2 regions of the Brevibacillus sp. IT-7CA2 genome follow, and region 2 is predicted to be linked to the other one. Evidence: riboswitches for the same ligand, from Rfam matches in the RefSeq annotation. Region 2 holds a riboswitch; the other holds the start of a gene.
The links. A riboswitch is a leader RNA that binds a small molecule or an ion and turns the genes downstream of it on or off. The one in region 2 is predicted to bind S-adenosylmethionine.

Region 1: linked by a shared signal. The riboswitch ahead of metH (methionine synthase) and the one ahead of ACM6JA_RS23925 (pyridoxal phosphate-dependent aminotransferase) in region 2 are both predicted to bind S-adenosylmethionine.

Annotation. Positions count from the first base shown of each region.
Region 1 is NZ_CATKQT010000022.1:35,473-43,092, forward strand. Features, by position in the region: gene argS (arginine--tRNA ligase) at 1-10, opposite strand, end outside; gene ACM6JA_RS13065 (hypothetical protein) at 367-861, opposite strand; gene ACM6JA_RS13070 (sigma-70 family RNA polymerase sigma factor) at 1,060-1,632, shown strand; gene ACM6JA_RS13075 (YcdB/YcdC domain-containing protein) at 1,623-3,854, shown strand; gene ACM6JA_RS13080 (YjcZ family sporulation protein) at 3,922-4,029, opposite strand; SAM riboswitch class I at 4,243-4,344, shown strand; gene metH (methionine synthase) at 4,466-7,620, shown strand, end outside.
Region 2 is NZ_CATKQT010000051.1:66,707-74,326, forward strand. Features, by position in the region: gene ACM6JA_RS23900 (IMEF encapsulin system ferritin-like cargo protein) at 1-243, shown strand, start outside; gene ACM6JA_RS23905 (family 1 encapsulin nanocompartment shell protein) at 281-1,129, shown strand; gene ACM6JA_RS23910 (alpha/beta fold hydrolase) at 1,273-2,091, shown strand; gene ACM6JA_RS23915 (PLP-dependent aminotransferase family protein) at 2,148-3,356, opposite strand; gene ACM6JA_RS23920 (hypothetical protein) at 3,552-4,022, opposite strand; gene ACM6JA_RS23925 (pyridoxal phosphate-dependent aminotransferase) at 4,174-5,355, opposite strand; SAM riboswitch class I at 5,439-5,553, opposite strand; gene ACM6JA_RS23930 (MFS transporter) at 5,615-6,871, opposite strand; gene moaC (cyclic pyranopterin monophosphate synthase MoaC) at 6,875-7,357, opposite strand; gene ACM6JA_RS23940 (methylated-DNA--[protein]-cysteine S-methyltransferase) at 7,530-7,620, shown strand, end outside.

The DNA of each region.
Region 1 (7,620 bases), on a different contig from region 2:
TGTAGCTCATCTAAATTTCTACTCCTTTCAAATAAAAAAACCTCTACGTCTCCTGTGAAAAAGAGACGAGAGGTTATACTCCCGCGGTGCCACTCTTGTTGTTTTTCCCTTCCATCGAACAGGAAGGCAAAAACCGCTTGATCTGCTGTAACGGGCAGTCCCGGCATAGCCCTACACGATCCGTTGCCCATAATGGCTGGCGTAGGATGTTCAGGTCGCATCTCCGAGGGGCGCTTCCTCACATGGTTTGGCATCGGGCTCACACCGTCCCCGACTCGCTTTCGTCCTCACACAAGGAGTACTTTCCTCATCAACGATTCGTTTGTTTCTCTAGAATTATAGCTGTATTAACTGTCAGGATGCAACTCACTGTTCCGGTTTTTTCAAAATCTTATCTAATTCCGCGAAATACTGCTTGGTCAGCTCTTCCTTTTCTTCCGCGCTGAGGTTATCCGCGTTCATCATTTGCTCTTTGTACTGTTCCAGCTTTTCGAGCATGGCCAGCTCGGCAGCAGCGGCCTCGTCCAGATCGTAATTTTCAGATGGATCGAACGGAATTAAGCGATTGTCGTTACCACTGCGCAAATAAGCGGAGCGCCAGTTTTCTGGAAACTGGTACGCTTGCTCGCCAAACATAATCCCTAAAATATCGTCGGATTCAATCGGCAGGAAGTGATCGTAATCGTCTCTTCTGCCTCCCTCGGACAAGTTAATGTGGGACAAAAAATAGTGGAGATAATGTTCCCCGGTTTCGGTATTCTTAACGATGGAATAGGTTTCAAATTCGGATTTGGATAGTTCTTTTATGGTCTCCAAACAGGACAGAAATTTGTCTTTTTCTTGTGCTTGCAAGTCATCCATGTCATCTCGTTCCTTTCGCTCTACAATAAGCCTCATGATAGCAAAAGCAATGTGCGCTGACAATGAAAGCAACACAACGGAGTGCAGCGGTGGAAGAAGGGAAAAGAATTGTGGAAAAAATAATTGGATAATCTTGTCACAAAAATAAGCCAGCTGGATCAAATACATATCAACACGTAAGAAGGAGGTGAACAGCGCGTGAATGCAAGTGCCAAAAGTAGCGAAGCGGACTGGACGCTGCAACTGACCAACGAAGAGAAGCTGACGAGACTCATGAGCGAGTACGGAGACAACATCGTGCAGCTCGCCTACTTGATCGTCAAGGATCGGGGAATCGCGGAAGACATTACTCAGGAAGTGTTCCTGAAGGCGTATCGGGGTCTGGATCAGTTCCGCCATCAGAGTAGCGTGAAAACGTGGCTTTACCGAATCGCGATCAACGAGTCCCGCAAATATTTGCGTTCGTGGTCCTTTCGCCAGATTTTTTCTACATACCTCTCCAAAGAGGAAGCACCGCCAGAAAAGGTGGACACCGCAAATGTTGAATCGGCTGTCATCGGACGAATGAGCAAGGTACAAGTAGCAGAGCAGGTGATGAAGCTCTCGCCGCTGTACCGAAAAGTCATGGTACTTCATTACTATGAAGATTTGTCGATAAATGAGATTGCGCAAGTGTTGGATATTTCAGAAGATACCGTACGAACCCAATTGTCCCGGGCCCGAAAACATTTTAAGGCATTGTGTGAAAAGGAGGGATTGGAATGGACGTAGATAAGCAAATTCGCGAAGCGGTAAGGAGCACAAGTGAGGAATCAGTGGAGGAAGTGAGGTTTACAAAAGAGATGGAGTTGCGGATCCGAGGTGCGATTGCACAGAGCAAACACAAGAATCGTAACAGATTATTTATGGCAGGATCTCTGGCAGCTTGCTTGGCGGTAACAGCCGTGGGCATGCACCAGCAAGGTTGGTTCCCACAGATGCCGAGTGGAAAAAATTTAGCGAGTGCGGTCGCAACGACGGCAACGGATAAAAAGAATACAGAGGCAAAGCAGAACAGCGTAAAGGTATCGGCAGAAGAGGCAATTTTGCCCTTGAAAAAGGCGATCCCAGCCTTGAGCAAGACGACAATCAGAGTGGATAGCACGAGCCATGGGATCAGTGACGTAACGTTGATGGAAGGAAATAATGCACGTGCCAGTGTTGCTTATGATATCCAGACAGGACAAATAGAGAGCTTCATGATCAATGGAGAAAGACCGGACCCATATCCAGAGAATTGGGATGAAAAGTCAGTAAAATTGCCATCAGCCAAGACTGCTGAGAGTGCAGCGAACGCATTTCTTCAAGGTTTTTTGGGGGAAGAAAGCAAGTCTTATCAGCATCTAGCTACTGAGACCTATGTTAATGAATTTTGGGAAGAAAGCATTTGGCAGAGTGTGAGCTATCAACGAATGGAAAATGGCAAGCCTGTTCCGTTCGACATCCTTTCTGTACGAATCAATACGAAAGAGCAAATTGCGTTTTTCGGGCGATTGAATAAGAACGAACAAGCCTTTCTGACCAAGCTGACAGATGCCATGCTCGATTTGAATCCTTCGCTCCTTCTTTTTGAAAAAGGGAGGAACCGCGATGGCATATCACTGGAGGTAGGGAAAGTAAATAAGGAAGAACATCAGGCCTCCATTCAGATTGTCGGTAATGGTCAAGCCTTGGAATCCTATTCAATTGAGGAGAAGGACAAAAAGGAAGAGTCGAGCTGGAAGCAAGCAAAAGGAGCAAAAGCTTTGGAGCAAGAGAGACAGTTCCTGAACAAGCTTCTCGGGGATGACAGTGAGAACTATCGATTAGAGGATGAGAGCAAGCCAGGCGTGTACCAGCGTTATCATAACGGTGTGCCCGTGCTATCAGATGAGATACGCATGACAACAGATGAATCTGGTCTCCTCCGATATTTCAGGAAGGAGCCCGTCACATTCAACTCTTCGCAGTACCCGGATGTGTCAACTGCGGTTTCAGAAGAGGTCGCCATCAAAGAGCTAAGTGAGCACATGAAGCTTCGATACGTACAGATGCTTGATGCCAGCTCAAAAGAAAAAGTAGAAAAAGGCAAGCCTGTCCTGGAATACACGTCAGCTGTGTCCTTCATGCAAATGGGACGAGAGGACGGGACGGAGTGGCATATTGACGCGACCAGCGGCAAGATTGCCTACGGAACGGGTAACAACGGACTTGCTTACGATCAGTTGAATACGAAGAAAGCACATGCGATTCAATCTCCGAAAGAATACGTCAAGGTTCGCAGCAAGGAGGAGGCAAAAGCACTGTTGCAAGCTGAATTTGGCATACAGGTAGATGACTCGACCTACAGAGAGAATCAGATTGACCGCAATGGCCGCAAGGAATATGTATGGAATGATAAAAATGACAAGTATATCGGCGTAGAAGTCATTGCAGAAACAGGCAGTGTCGTCGGGCTGGGAACACCGCGTTCTAATACGGCAGTGACAGTAAAACGTGAGCAAGCGGAAGAGGCTTCACTCGCTTTCCTGCATAAGTACGTAGATCCCGGCGTAACAGAAGTCCAATTGGCGCAAGTCATACAGCCAGGTGGAGCCAATCCGGTGTCATCCGGCGAATGGGAATTCCGATATTTTATGAGCAAAGACGGTATTCCTGTATTGGACGATGATAATCCGGATCCGGCTTATTCAGTTACGGTTGACCCGTCAACCGGGAAAGTGACGAAGTTTCATAACTTCCGAGAGACGCACGAATTGGTTGAACTGCCAGCATCTTACAAAATCGTCTCCAAAGACGAGGCTGTCCAAGAATTTTTACGCGTCATGCCTTTGAAGCTGGTTTATTTGATGAAAGATGTAGATAGGAAGCCATTACCTCAACCTAAGCTGGCGTATGTGCCATGGAGCGGCGAAGAGCTGGCAAATAAAACGGTTACCATCGATGCCGTGACAGGCAAGATCATCGCCGACTAACAAGAAAAAAAGGCTATCCCGCAGCCATTCCTGATGGCTTTTGGGATAGCCTTTTTTAAACACTTATCTAACAGTCGTCACACGAGCACCCGATAATAACCAACAGGATAAACAGCACGAGCACGATTGCGAAGCAGTCACCGAAGAATCCGTTCCCGCAGAAAGATGTACTCATCTTTGTTTCCCCTCCTTTCCGTTATACTCCAGTCTATACACGAATGCCGATATTGGACTGGGCGGATGCCCAGCTTAGGCAAAAATGGGCGCGTAAGAGGGGAGGCTTAGTAAAAAATAGACAATTCACAATTGACGAGGAGACAAAGGGGGTGTTAAGATACTTGCAAACATTCAAGACATTTCGCAAAACAACTAAATGACAAGTGTACGACTCTTATCCAGAGAGGCAGAGGGACTGGCCTGATGAAGCCTCGGCAACCGGTAAAAATCCGGTGCCAATTCCAGCAAAGCTACGTGCTTTGAAAGATAAGAGGATGTCTCAGGCGTTTTCGTATCTGCTGACAAATCCTCTTCTTTCAAAGAAGAGGATTTTTTTATTTTATTTACCCAATTACAGAGAATAAGCCGATGCAAGGGAGAAAAGGGGCACGTCAATGAAACCAACTTTTCGCGAACAGCTTTCCCGGAAAATTCTGATTCTGGACGGTGCAATGGGCACCATGCTTCAACAGGCGAACCTGACTGCTGATGATTTCGGCGGTGAAGCCTATGATGGCTGTAATGAACTCCTGAACCTGACCAGACCAGATGTGATTCGTTCCATTCATGAGAAATATTTAGAGGCGGGCGCAGACATCGTCGAGACAAATACGTTTGGTGCTGCTTCCATCGTTTTGGCCGAGTACGATGTGCCAGAGAAAGACCTTGAGATCAATATAGCGGCAGCACGCTTGGCCAGAGAAGCGGTGGATGCCTATTCCACGGAGGAGTGGCCGCGTTTTGTAGCTGGTGCAATGGGACCTACGACCAAAACCCTTTCGTTGACAGGTGGTGTCACTTTCGAAGAACTGGTCGAGGCGTATTATCGTCAGGCAAAAGGTCTGATTCTCGGTGGCTCCGATGTTCTTCTTTTGGAAACTTCGCAAGATACGTTGAACGTCAAGGCTGGCGGAATCGGGATTCGCAAAGCTTTTGAAGAGCTTGGACAGGAGATCCCGGTGATGCTGTCAGGTACGATTGAGCCGATGGGCACGACGCTTGCGGGCCAAAACATCGAGGCGTTTTACATCTCCTTGGAGCATATAAAGCCAGTTTCTATTGGTCTGAACTGTGCGACTGGTCCGGAGTTCATGCGTGATCATCTGCGGACATTGTCAGGAATTGCCCAATGTGCGGTCAGCTGTTATCCGAACGCAGGCTTGCCAGACGAGAACGGCCATTACCATGAAACGCCACAGGGACTTGCCTCGAAAATGCTGGCGTTCGCTGAACAGGGCTGGATAAACGTCGCTGGCGGTTGCTGCGGAACAACGCCTGACCATATTCAAGCGATGGCAGAAGCATTGAAAGACTGCAAGCCGCGCAGTGCAGCTGTAGAACCGCTGAGCGCGGTCTCCGGGATCGAGGTCGTGTACGTCGAAGATGACAATCGTCCCCTGCTAGTAGGGGAGAGGACCAATGTCATCGGTTCCAAAAAATTCCGCGAAATGATTGCAGCTGGTCACTATGAAGAAGCATCCGATATTGCCCGGGCCCAAGTAAAACGCGGCGCACATGTCATCGATATATGCTTGGCTGATCCCGACCGTGATGAATACGAAGATATGGAAAAATTCTTACAGTTCATCGTGAAAAAAGTAAAAGCGCCCCTCATGATCGACTCGACAGATGCCAAGGTTATGGAGCTGGGACTTCGCTATTCGCAAGGGAAGGCCATTCTCAACTCGATCAACCTGGAAGACGGGTTGGAGCGATTTGAGGAAGTCGTTCCGCTTATTCACAAGTTCGGTGCCTCTGTTGTCGTTGGAACGATAGAGGAAGCGGGTATGGCTATCACTCGCGAAAAGAAGCTGGAGGTCGCGCAACGCTCGTACGACATTCTTGTCAACCAGTATGGAATAAAGCCACAGGATATTATTTTCGATCCACTCGTCTTTCCAGTAGGGACAGGGGATGAACAATATATCGGCTCTGCAAAGGAAACCGTAGAAGGAATTCGTTTGATCAAACAAGCAATGCCTGCTTGCAAGACGATTCTGGGTGTCAGTAACGTTTCCTTCGGCTTGCCGCCTGCGGGTCGGGAAGTGCTGAATGCGGTCTTCTTGTATCACACCACTCTTGCAGGGCTTGATTACGCCATCGTCAACACGGAAAAGCTGGAGCGCTACGCTTCGATTCCAGAAGGCGAGAGAAAGCTGGCAGAAGCCCTTCTATTCGAGACAAATGATGAGACATTGGCGGCCTTCACCGAATTTTATCGCCAAAAGAAAAAGGAAGTCCGTGTGGAAGTCTCCTCGTTAACGCTCGAAGAACGCTTGGCCCGTTATGTAGTCGAAGGCTCCAAGGATGGTCTGGTGGAAGACCTGAAGCTGGCTTTGGATAAATACGCACCGCTCGAGATCATCAACGGTCCGTTGATGACGGGGATGGAAGAGGTCGGTCGCCTGTTCAACGGCAACCAGCTGATCGTGGCAGAAGTATTGCAGAGCGCGGAAGTCATGAAGGCATCCGTATCGTTTTTAGAGCCATTCATGGAAAAAAGCGATGCTGCTGCCAAGGGGAAAATCTTGCTGGCGACCGTCAAAGGCGATGTGCATGACATCGGAAAAAACCTCGTGGAAATTATTTTGTCAAACAACGGCTACAATGTCGTAAACCTAGGGATCAAGGTACCGCCAGAGCAACTGATTGCTGCATGCAGAGAAGAAAAGCCGGATGCCATCGGTCTGTCTGGACTCTTGGTAAAATCCGCGCAGCAAATGGTCATTACTGCACAAGACCTGCGTGATGCAGGCATTGATATCCCGATGATGGTTGGCGGTGCGGCGTTGACGCGCAAGTTCACATCGAACCGGATCGCACCAGAATACCGTGGAATTGTTTTATACGCAAAAGATGCCATGGATGGTCTGGACCTCGTGAATCGTCTACAAAATCCGGAAGAACGTGATCGCTTGGTAGAAGAACAGCAGCATCTGCTGGAAGCAGTTGCAACGGCTCAGCCTGTTGTTGAGGAGAAAAAAGCACCATTGCCAACTCGCTCAGCCATCAGCAGAACCGTTCCGATCCATCTTCCGCCCGATTGTGAACGACATGTTTTGCGACAATATCCGCTTAGCCATTTGCAGCCGTATTTGAACCTGCGAATGCTCCTCGGAAAACACCTCGGTGTTCGCGGAAATGTAGATAGATTGATAGAGGCAGGCGACGACAAGGTACTGGAACTGTACGGCATTGTGGAAGAGCTATTAAATGAAGCGAAGCAAAAAGGAACCATTACGACACACGGTGTGTATCAGTTCTTCCCGGCTCAGTCAGATGGCAACGATATTTTGGTCTATGACCCAAAAGACCACAGCAAGCTGCTAGAGCGCTTTTCGTTCCCGCGTCAGCTGGAAGAACCTCATCTTTGCCTGTCCGACTTCCTGCGACCAGTGGAGAGCAAGGAAATGGATTATGTCGGATTCCTGACGGTAACGGCTGGGGGAGGGATTCGCGAAAAATCTACAGAGCTAAAAGAGCGTGGCGACTACTTGCGCTCCCATGTCCTCCAAGCCATGGCATTGGAGCTAGCAGAGGCATTTGCTGA
Region 2 (7,620 bases):
CGTGAAAAGACGCATACAGACTACTTGACTGTCAAAGAGATCATGGCGAACATGAGTCAGCGATTCTCTGATGCGGCTCATCCTGATCTCACTGATCACGATGAGGGGCACGACATTCACCAGGTAGATCATTTGAAAGCTTCGGCTTCCGCTCCTCACGGTGTTGCTTCCGTGATCAAGCATTCCGCCCCTGCAGCTTCTGGCAAAAAAGGACTGACAGTTGGTAGCTTGAAAGGAATGTAAAGAACCGGATATCCTGAAATGACATGGAGGTTACACTATGGACAAGCTTCGTAAATACCCAGACTCTCCCTTGACGACTGAAGAATGGAACCAGCTGGACGCAACTGTCGTTGACATGGCTCGCCGCCAGCTGGTAGGACGTCGTTTTATCGATATTTATGGACCATTGGGTGAAGGCATCCAAACCATTACCAACGATGTATATGAGGAATCTCGTTTTGGCGGTCTCTCCCTGCGTGGAGAATCACTGGAAATGACACAGCCTAGCCGCCGTGTCAGCATGACGATTCCGATCCTGTACAAGGATTTCATGCTCTACTGGCGCGATGTTGCCCAAGCACGCACACTGGGCATGCCTTTGGACATGAGCGCGGCTGCCAATGCAGCTGCTGGTGGTGCACTGATGGAAGACGATCTGATCTTCAACGGTGCTGCGGAATTCGACCTCCCAGGTCTGATGAACGTAAAAGGCCGCCTCACTCATCTGAAGAGCGATTGGATGGAATCTGGCAATGCATTTGCCGATATCGTGGAAGCACGCAACAAGCTGTTGAAAATGGGCCACAGCGGTCCGTATGCACTGGTTGTTTCTCCTGAACTCTACTCTCTCTTGCATCGTGTGCACAAAGGCACCAATGTGCTTGAGATCGAGCATGTTCGCAATCTCGTTACAGATGGTGTCTTCCAATCTCCTACCATTAAAGGCCGCTCCGGCGTATTGGTAGCGACTGGCCGCCACAATCTCGACCTGGCGATTGCAGAAGACTTCGACTCCGCGTTCCTCGGAGACGAGCAAATGAACAGTCTGTTCCGTGTATATGAGTGCGTTGTATTGCGGATCAAGCGTCCAAGCGCAATTTGCACCTTGGAAGAAACAGAAGAATAGGAAGCCCTTTGCCACACCCATTGACGAGTCTCGTTGTGGGTGTGTTTTTTCATCCTTGTAATATTTAACATATGACTTATAATAAGAACGTGCGTTCCGAACTTTCAAAACAATCTGACACAAATGTCGTTGGGGGGCTTTTTATGAGATGCGAGGTCAATGGCGTCAACCTTTATTATGAGGAGATTGGAAGCGGTTTTCCTGTCGTGATGATTCACGGTTTTTCACTTGATCACCGCTGCATGACTGGTTGTCTGGAACCAATTTTTGAGAAACGCTCAGGATATCGACGACTTTACATAGACCTGCCTGGAATGGGACAAACGGAAAACTACGAACATATCCACACCACGGACGATATTCTGGAGGTTGTCCTCGCGTTCATCGATCAGCTCATTCCAGATGAGCCCTTTTTCATTGCAGGTGAATCATACGGCGGATATCTTACACGAGCAGTTATCGAGAAGCGCCGGGATCAAGTGAAGGGCGCCCTTTTCATCTGCCCGAACGTCATTCCTGATAAAGATAAGCGCACACTGCCGGATAAACCCATCTTAGTAAAGGAGCCTTCTCTCTGGGAGCAGTTGAGTGAGACGGAACGAGCGGAGTTTGAGTCGATGGCGGTAGTAGCTACCGATTATACGTGGAACCGCTATAAAAAAGAGATTGTCGACGGCTACATGCTGTCTGACCCTTCTTTCCTCAGTAAAATCAGACAGTCATACGGCGTGTCCTTCCCATTGGATACGGCCCCCTTCCCCCACCCGAGTCTTTTTGTTGTGGGCAAACAAGATCATTCTGTCGGCTATCGCGATATTTGGGATATTATCGAAGGCTATCCCCGCTCTTCATTTGCCGCACTCGATTGTGCCGGACACAACTTGCAGATTGAGCAGCCGCTTCTGTTTACAGAGCTTGTGAATGAATGGCTGGATCGGGCACAAAGAGAGCATTCCCTGTAAGACATAAATCAAAAAAGACAACCAGCTCAATGGTAATGGTTGTCTTTTTGCTTCTATTAAACATTTGTCACCAGAGATTGGCTGTAGGCGTGGAATGCTTTGCCCAGTCGTGAAATCGCAAGCTCCGTGTCTTCTCGGTTCAAGAGTGTATAGTTCAAGCGCATCGTATTCACTTGCGGCTCAGCTGCATAAAACGGCTTCCCTGGTACGAATGCCACGCCTTCCTGTACGGAACGGGCCAGCAGCTTCTCAGCATCGACGTGCTCAGGAAGATTCACCCAGAGGAACATCCCGCCTCTTGGTTTTTCCCACTGTACGCCCTCCCAGTTTTGCGCTACCAAGAGCTCATGCATCCATTCCATGCGCGCCTTGTAGGACTCGCGGATTTTCTCAATGTGGCGCTCCAGATCAAAGCGGGACAAAAGCTCATACAGCGCGTACTGGTCGATTGTGCTCGACTGCAAATCAATTGCTTGCTTCGCCTTCACCATCATTTGAATCACGCGTGTATCTCCAATGGCCCATCCGGTACGCAAGCCTGGCGCGACAATTTTGGAAAAGGTACTGGTGTACACCACACAGGAATCGGTCGGATGCTCATCCAGTGAGAAGATCGAGCGATACGGAGCTTCCCCATCAAATTGGATCTCTCCATATGGATCGTCTTCCAGGATGAGAATGTTTTGCGCCTTACATTGACGAAGCAAGCCAAGACGGCGTTCGAGGCTCCATACCTTTCCTGTCGGATTGGCAAAGGTAGGAATGACATACACCATTTTCGGGCGATACTGGGCTATTTTTTTCGCCAGATCGTCCATATCCATCCCATCAGCATCACCGTCTACGGGAATCGCTTTGATTCCCCGGAATTGGAACAACTGAACCGCTGCCAAATAAGTAGGGTTTTCTACGAGAACGACATCGCCTTCGTCTAAATATACACGGCACAACAAGTCTACTGCTTGCTGAGAGCCCGTAGTGATGATCATATTATCTACACCGACGTTCATATGCTTTTGCTTCATGCGGGATGCAATCCACTCACGAAGCGGCAAGTATCCATCAGTCAATCCGTACTGAAGAGCTTTTGCTCCTTGTTCGAATGCGCGGTTGAACGCTTCGCGCATCTCTGCGATTGGAAAAGAATCCTCTGCTGGCAGTCCACCTGCGAGCGAGAGCACTTGATTGCCTTGGGTCAGCTTCAAGATTTCCCGGACAGCCGAGGAGGATAGTGCTTCAACAGATTTTGAAAATGAGTACTCCATGTTCCGTTCCCCCTTGATTTTGCTTATCCTTGTTTTATCACTCTCCCTCTCGTAAGTCCAATCCTTGGTAGCTATGAGCGGATAGGTTTTGACTATGTCGAGCGGTTGTTCAATCGTTAGTCTTCGCACACTGCATGCAAAAAACCCCTCTTCGTATCAAACGAAAAGGGGTCCATATGTATGGGCTATATCTTCCTAGGCGATGCGGAACACACGTGGTTTCTCTGTGTGTGGAAGAAAAGAGAGGTCTACATGCGTGGACGCTTCTTCCATGCCAATATCGCTTGCCAACAGCAATGCCTCTTCTTGGAAGGTCGGCGTACAGCTTCCTTCATTTAGTTCACAGAGACGCTTCAACCGCTTCAATCTCTCAGCGGATTTCTCCACTCTCATGCATTCGTTCGTTAGCTCACAAACGTTGACGTGACGTGCATCAGCGATCATGCTGATATCATTCACATGGACAATCAGTCTTTTGCCTTCTTCTGTAACAAATCCGATCGAGCAAAAATGCGCACCTGACATTTCCAAACGAGTGAGAACAGCATTGGCGTAAATTTCTCCCGTCCGCAAGCGAATCTGGCCTGCTTCAATGGCTCCGCCGATTTTTCGCTCGTTGGCGATCACCGTATACATATCCGTGTAACCGTTAATCTGATAGCGCATGGTACCCTCCCGCTCTTGCTGAGACTAATTATCATTAACAATGCCATCGTATAATGAAAATCATTATCTGTCAATAATGAGAATGATTTTTATTCTAGAAGAAAATAGCCACACTCCATTTGTATGGTAGTGTGGCCAAATTGCCTCGCTTTTATTTTGTTTTCGTAAACAACCCCAACCGCTCAATCCGTTGGACCGCTTCTGCGAGACGATCTTCATTGGATAACAAAGCCGCTCGCACATAACCCTCACCTGTCGGGCCAAAGCCATTTCCCGGCGCTACGACGACATGGGCTTTTTCCAAAAGCAGGTCAGAGAACTCCACGGAAGTGAAGCCACTTGGAACAGGAAGCCAAGCAAAAAACGAACCTTGAGATGGTGGTGCCTGCCAGCCAATCCGATGCAGATTGGAGTACAAGGCATTGCGGCGGCTTTCGTAAACAGCGACGAGATCGCGAACGCACTGCTGCGACTCCGTCATCGCTTTGGCTGCCGCCATCTGTACCGCTCCGAACAGACTGACGAAGTAATGGTCCTGAATGAGATTGATCAGACGAACCAGCTCGCGATTTCCTACCATGGCACCAACACGCCAGCCTGCCATGTTGTATGTTTTGGACAAGGTATAAAATTCTACGCCCACTTCTTTTGCTCCCGGAACCTGCATGAAGCTGACCGGCTTTTTCCCGTCATAGCTGATCGCCCCGTAGGCGAAGTCATGGCAGACGACGATTTCATGTTTTCGGGCAAAACGAATCGTTTCCTTATAAAACTCGAGTGGTGCGTTGACTGCTGTCGGATTGTTCGGATAGTTGAGAAACATCAGTTTCGCTCGATCCAAATCAGCTTGGGAGAGCTGGCTGTAGTCTGGCAAGAAATCATTTTCCGCCTTCAACGGCATCATGACCATCCGTCCGCCTACGACTGCAACCCCCGACCAATAATCCGGATAGCCTGGGTCTGGAACCAGTGCAACATCGCCTGCGTTCATGAGTACTTGGCAAATCTCTACGAGTCCGGTTTTGCTGCCGAACAATATCGCTACTTCTTCCTCCGGATCGAGGTCTACATCAAATTCTTGCTTATACCAATGAGCCACTGCCTGCTTCAGTTCCACGCGTCCCTGAAAAGGCGGATATTTGTGATGGAGTGGTTGTGCTGCTTGCGCCTGTAATTCTTCAATAATGTGCGGCGGTGTCGGCAGATCGGGATTGCCCTGCCCCAGGTTAATGACGTCATGGCCTTGCGCAATGACCTTGTTTACTTTTGCCACCAGGGTCGCAAAAAACTGGGTAGGGAGTCGATCAATCATGTCGGAGGGTTGAATACGCATCTTTCTTCCATTCCTTTCTTGGGCCCAATACAATAAAACCCCCTTTTTCCATACAGAAAAAGGGGGAGATCAGCTTGGTCACGTCCTTATCTGTCAGGAAAAAATCCTGCTGGAATTGGCACAGCATCTGTCCATCACATGGAACAGATCCGCTGCCGGGCTTCATAGGGCCAGTCCCTCCACCTCTCTGAATAAGTCAAACACACGGAATATACTGTTTTTTCGTCTATATCATACTAACTTGAGCACGCAAATCGTGTCAAGATGCTTGATTCTGTACCGGCACTTGATGCCTTCTTTCCTGAAAAGAGGTGTGGAAGGCAAAGAATGCGACAGACAACAGACACAAGCCTGCCATCACGAACAATAGTCCCTGCGCATGAATCGATTGGAAAATGATGGCGCCGAGCAGTGGTCCGAGCATCCGCCCTGCTGATCCAGTTCCTGCAATCAGACCTTGAATGAAGCCTTCTCGTCCCTCTGGCGTAAACTGTGCAGCTACTGCCGGTACCGCTGGCCACACGAGCATTTCTCCTAGCGTCATGACGAACATGCCTGCCACAAAGCCTGCATAAACCGTTGATTGCGACAGAATCAGCATCGACAAGGCAAAAATATAAGCGCCCAAGAGCATTTGTGCTTTTAGCGTACGGGCAAAGCGTCGAATGACCCACGCAATCAATGGTTGACCAAACAGGATCAAACCTCCGTTCAGCGTCCACAACAGACTGTATTGACGGAGTGAAATGCCCAGGGATTGCATGTAGGTCGACAGCACCGTCGTCCATTGTACATAGACAATCCAGCTAATTAATAGCCCCCCGCATAATAGCAGCAATGCTCCCCAAACAACCTTTGGCTCTTGACGTGGTAGTTGCAGCGCATCACCAGTTGCTTGCTCAGACATACTTTGTCCAGTCGTCGAGTTTTCACGTTGTTGTTCTAGCATTTTTAACTGACGCGGCAAAATGAGCATGAACATGGCGAGCACAATCACTTGCGAAATCGCATTACCGAAAAACGTCCAGGCAAACGAAACACTTGCCAGGAAGCCGCCCAGCGCAGAACCGGCAGCTACCCCCACATTGAGAGAGACATATATCAGATTGATTCCTTTCCGTCCTCCGTCCGGCCATAACACTACTGCCAGTGCATTCATCACAGGAGAAAGTGTTCCGTAAAACAGTCCATTCAGCAGAAGCAAGACAACATAAATCGTAAAATCTTGCGTAACACCTAAGCCGATCGATATCAGAATAACACCGATGGATCCGACAATGATGGTGCGCATTTTTCCCCAGCGGTCAAACATCATCCCGCCGACAATACTCCCGATCAAGAATGCGCCTTGATTTAAAAGCAACAAGAAGCCGGCTACAGTCAGCGGCTTTCCGAGATGGTTGTGAATATAGATCGTGACTAGCGGCCAAATACACGCCATTCCTGTAGAAAAAATGACGGCAGCAATCGCCAATAAACGAATGCTGCTCGGATAGGATTCCCACTTTTGCCTCATGGCTTACTTCTCTCCCCGATGGAAATCGCCGCTTTTTCCGCCTGTTTTGGATTGCAGACTAGTTGGACCGATTATCATTTCTTTATCCATGGCTTTGCACATGTCATACACCGTCAAAGCCGCTACGCTGACAGCGGTCAACGCCTCCATCTCGACGCCTGTTTTCCCTGTCGTCTTCACGGTTCCTGTAATCGCAAGCGTCGTTTCATCTACAAAAGCAAATTGTATGTCGATGCCAGTCAATGGCAGCGGATGACACATCGGGATGATTTCCCACGTCTTTTTGGCAGCCATGACACCTGCTACCTGTGCAACTGCGAGTACATCGCCCTTTTCGATTCGACCTTCGCGGATTCGGGCGAGTGTTTCGGGTTTCATGCTGATTTGGCTCTCGGCTACAGCCACCCGTTTTGTGACGTCCTTCTCAGACACGTCCACCATCCGAGCTCGATTTTGTTCATTAAAATGTGTTAATTGATCAGTCATACTAGTATCGTTCCTCCTCTATCTCCTCCTACCTTACTCCCGCCGCTGGATAAAAGCAATGGGAATGTAGATGACATTGTTTCGTTATCTTGCTCATCCACTCCTAAAAACGTACGAAGAACAGGTGCTGGAGGTATACTGTGCGTACACAGCTCAAAGGAGGCGTATAGAAATGGAAACGAGTAAGAATCAGACGGTACGTTGGTCAATGCTGAAGCATGGTGATTGGACCATTTACTTGGCTGCAACGGCTGCCGGGCTTT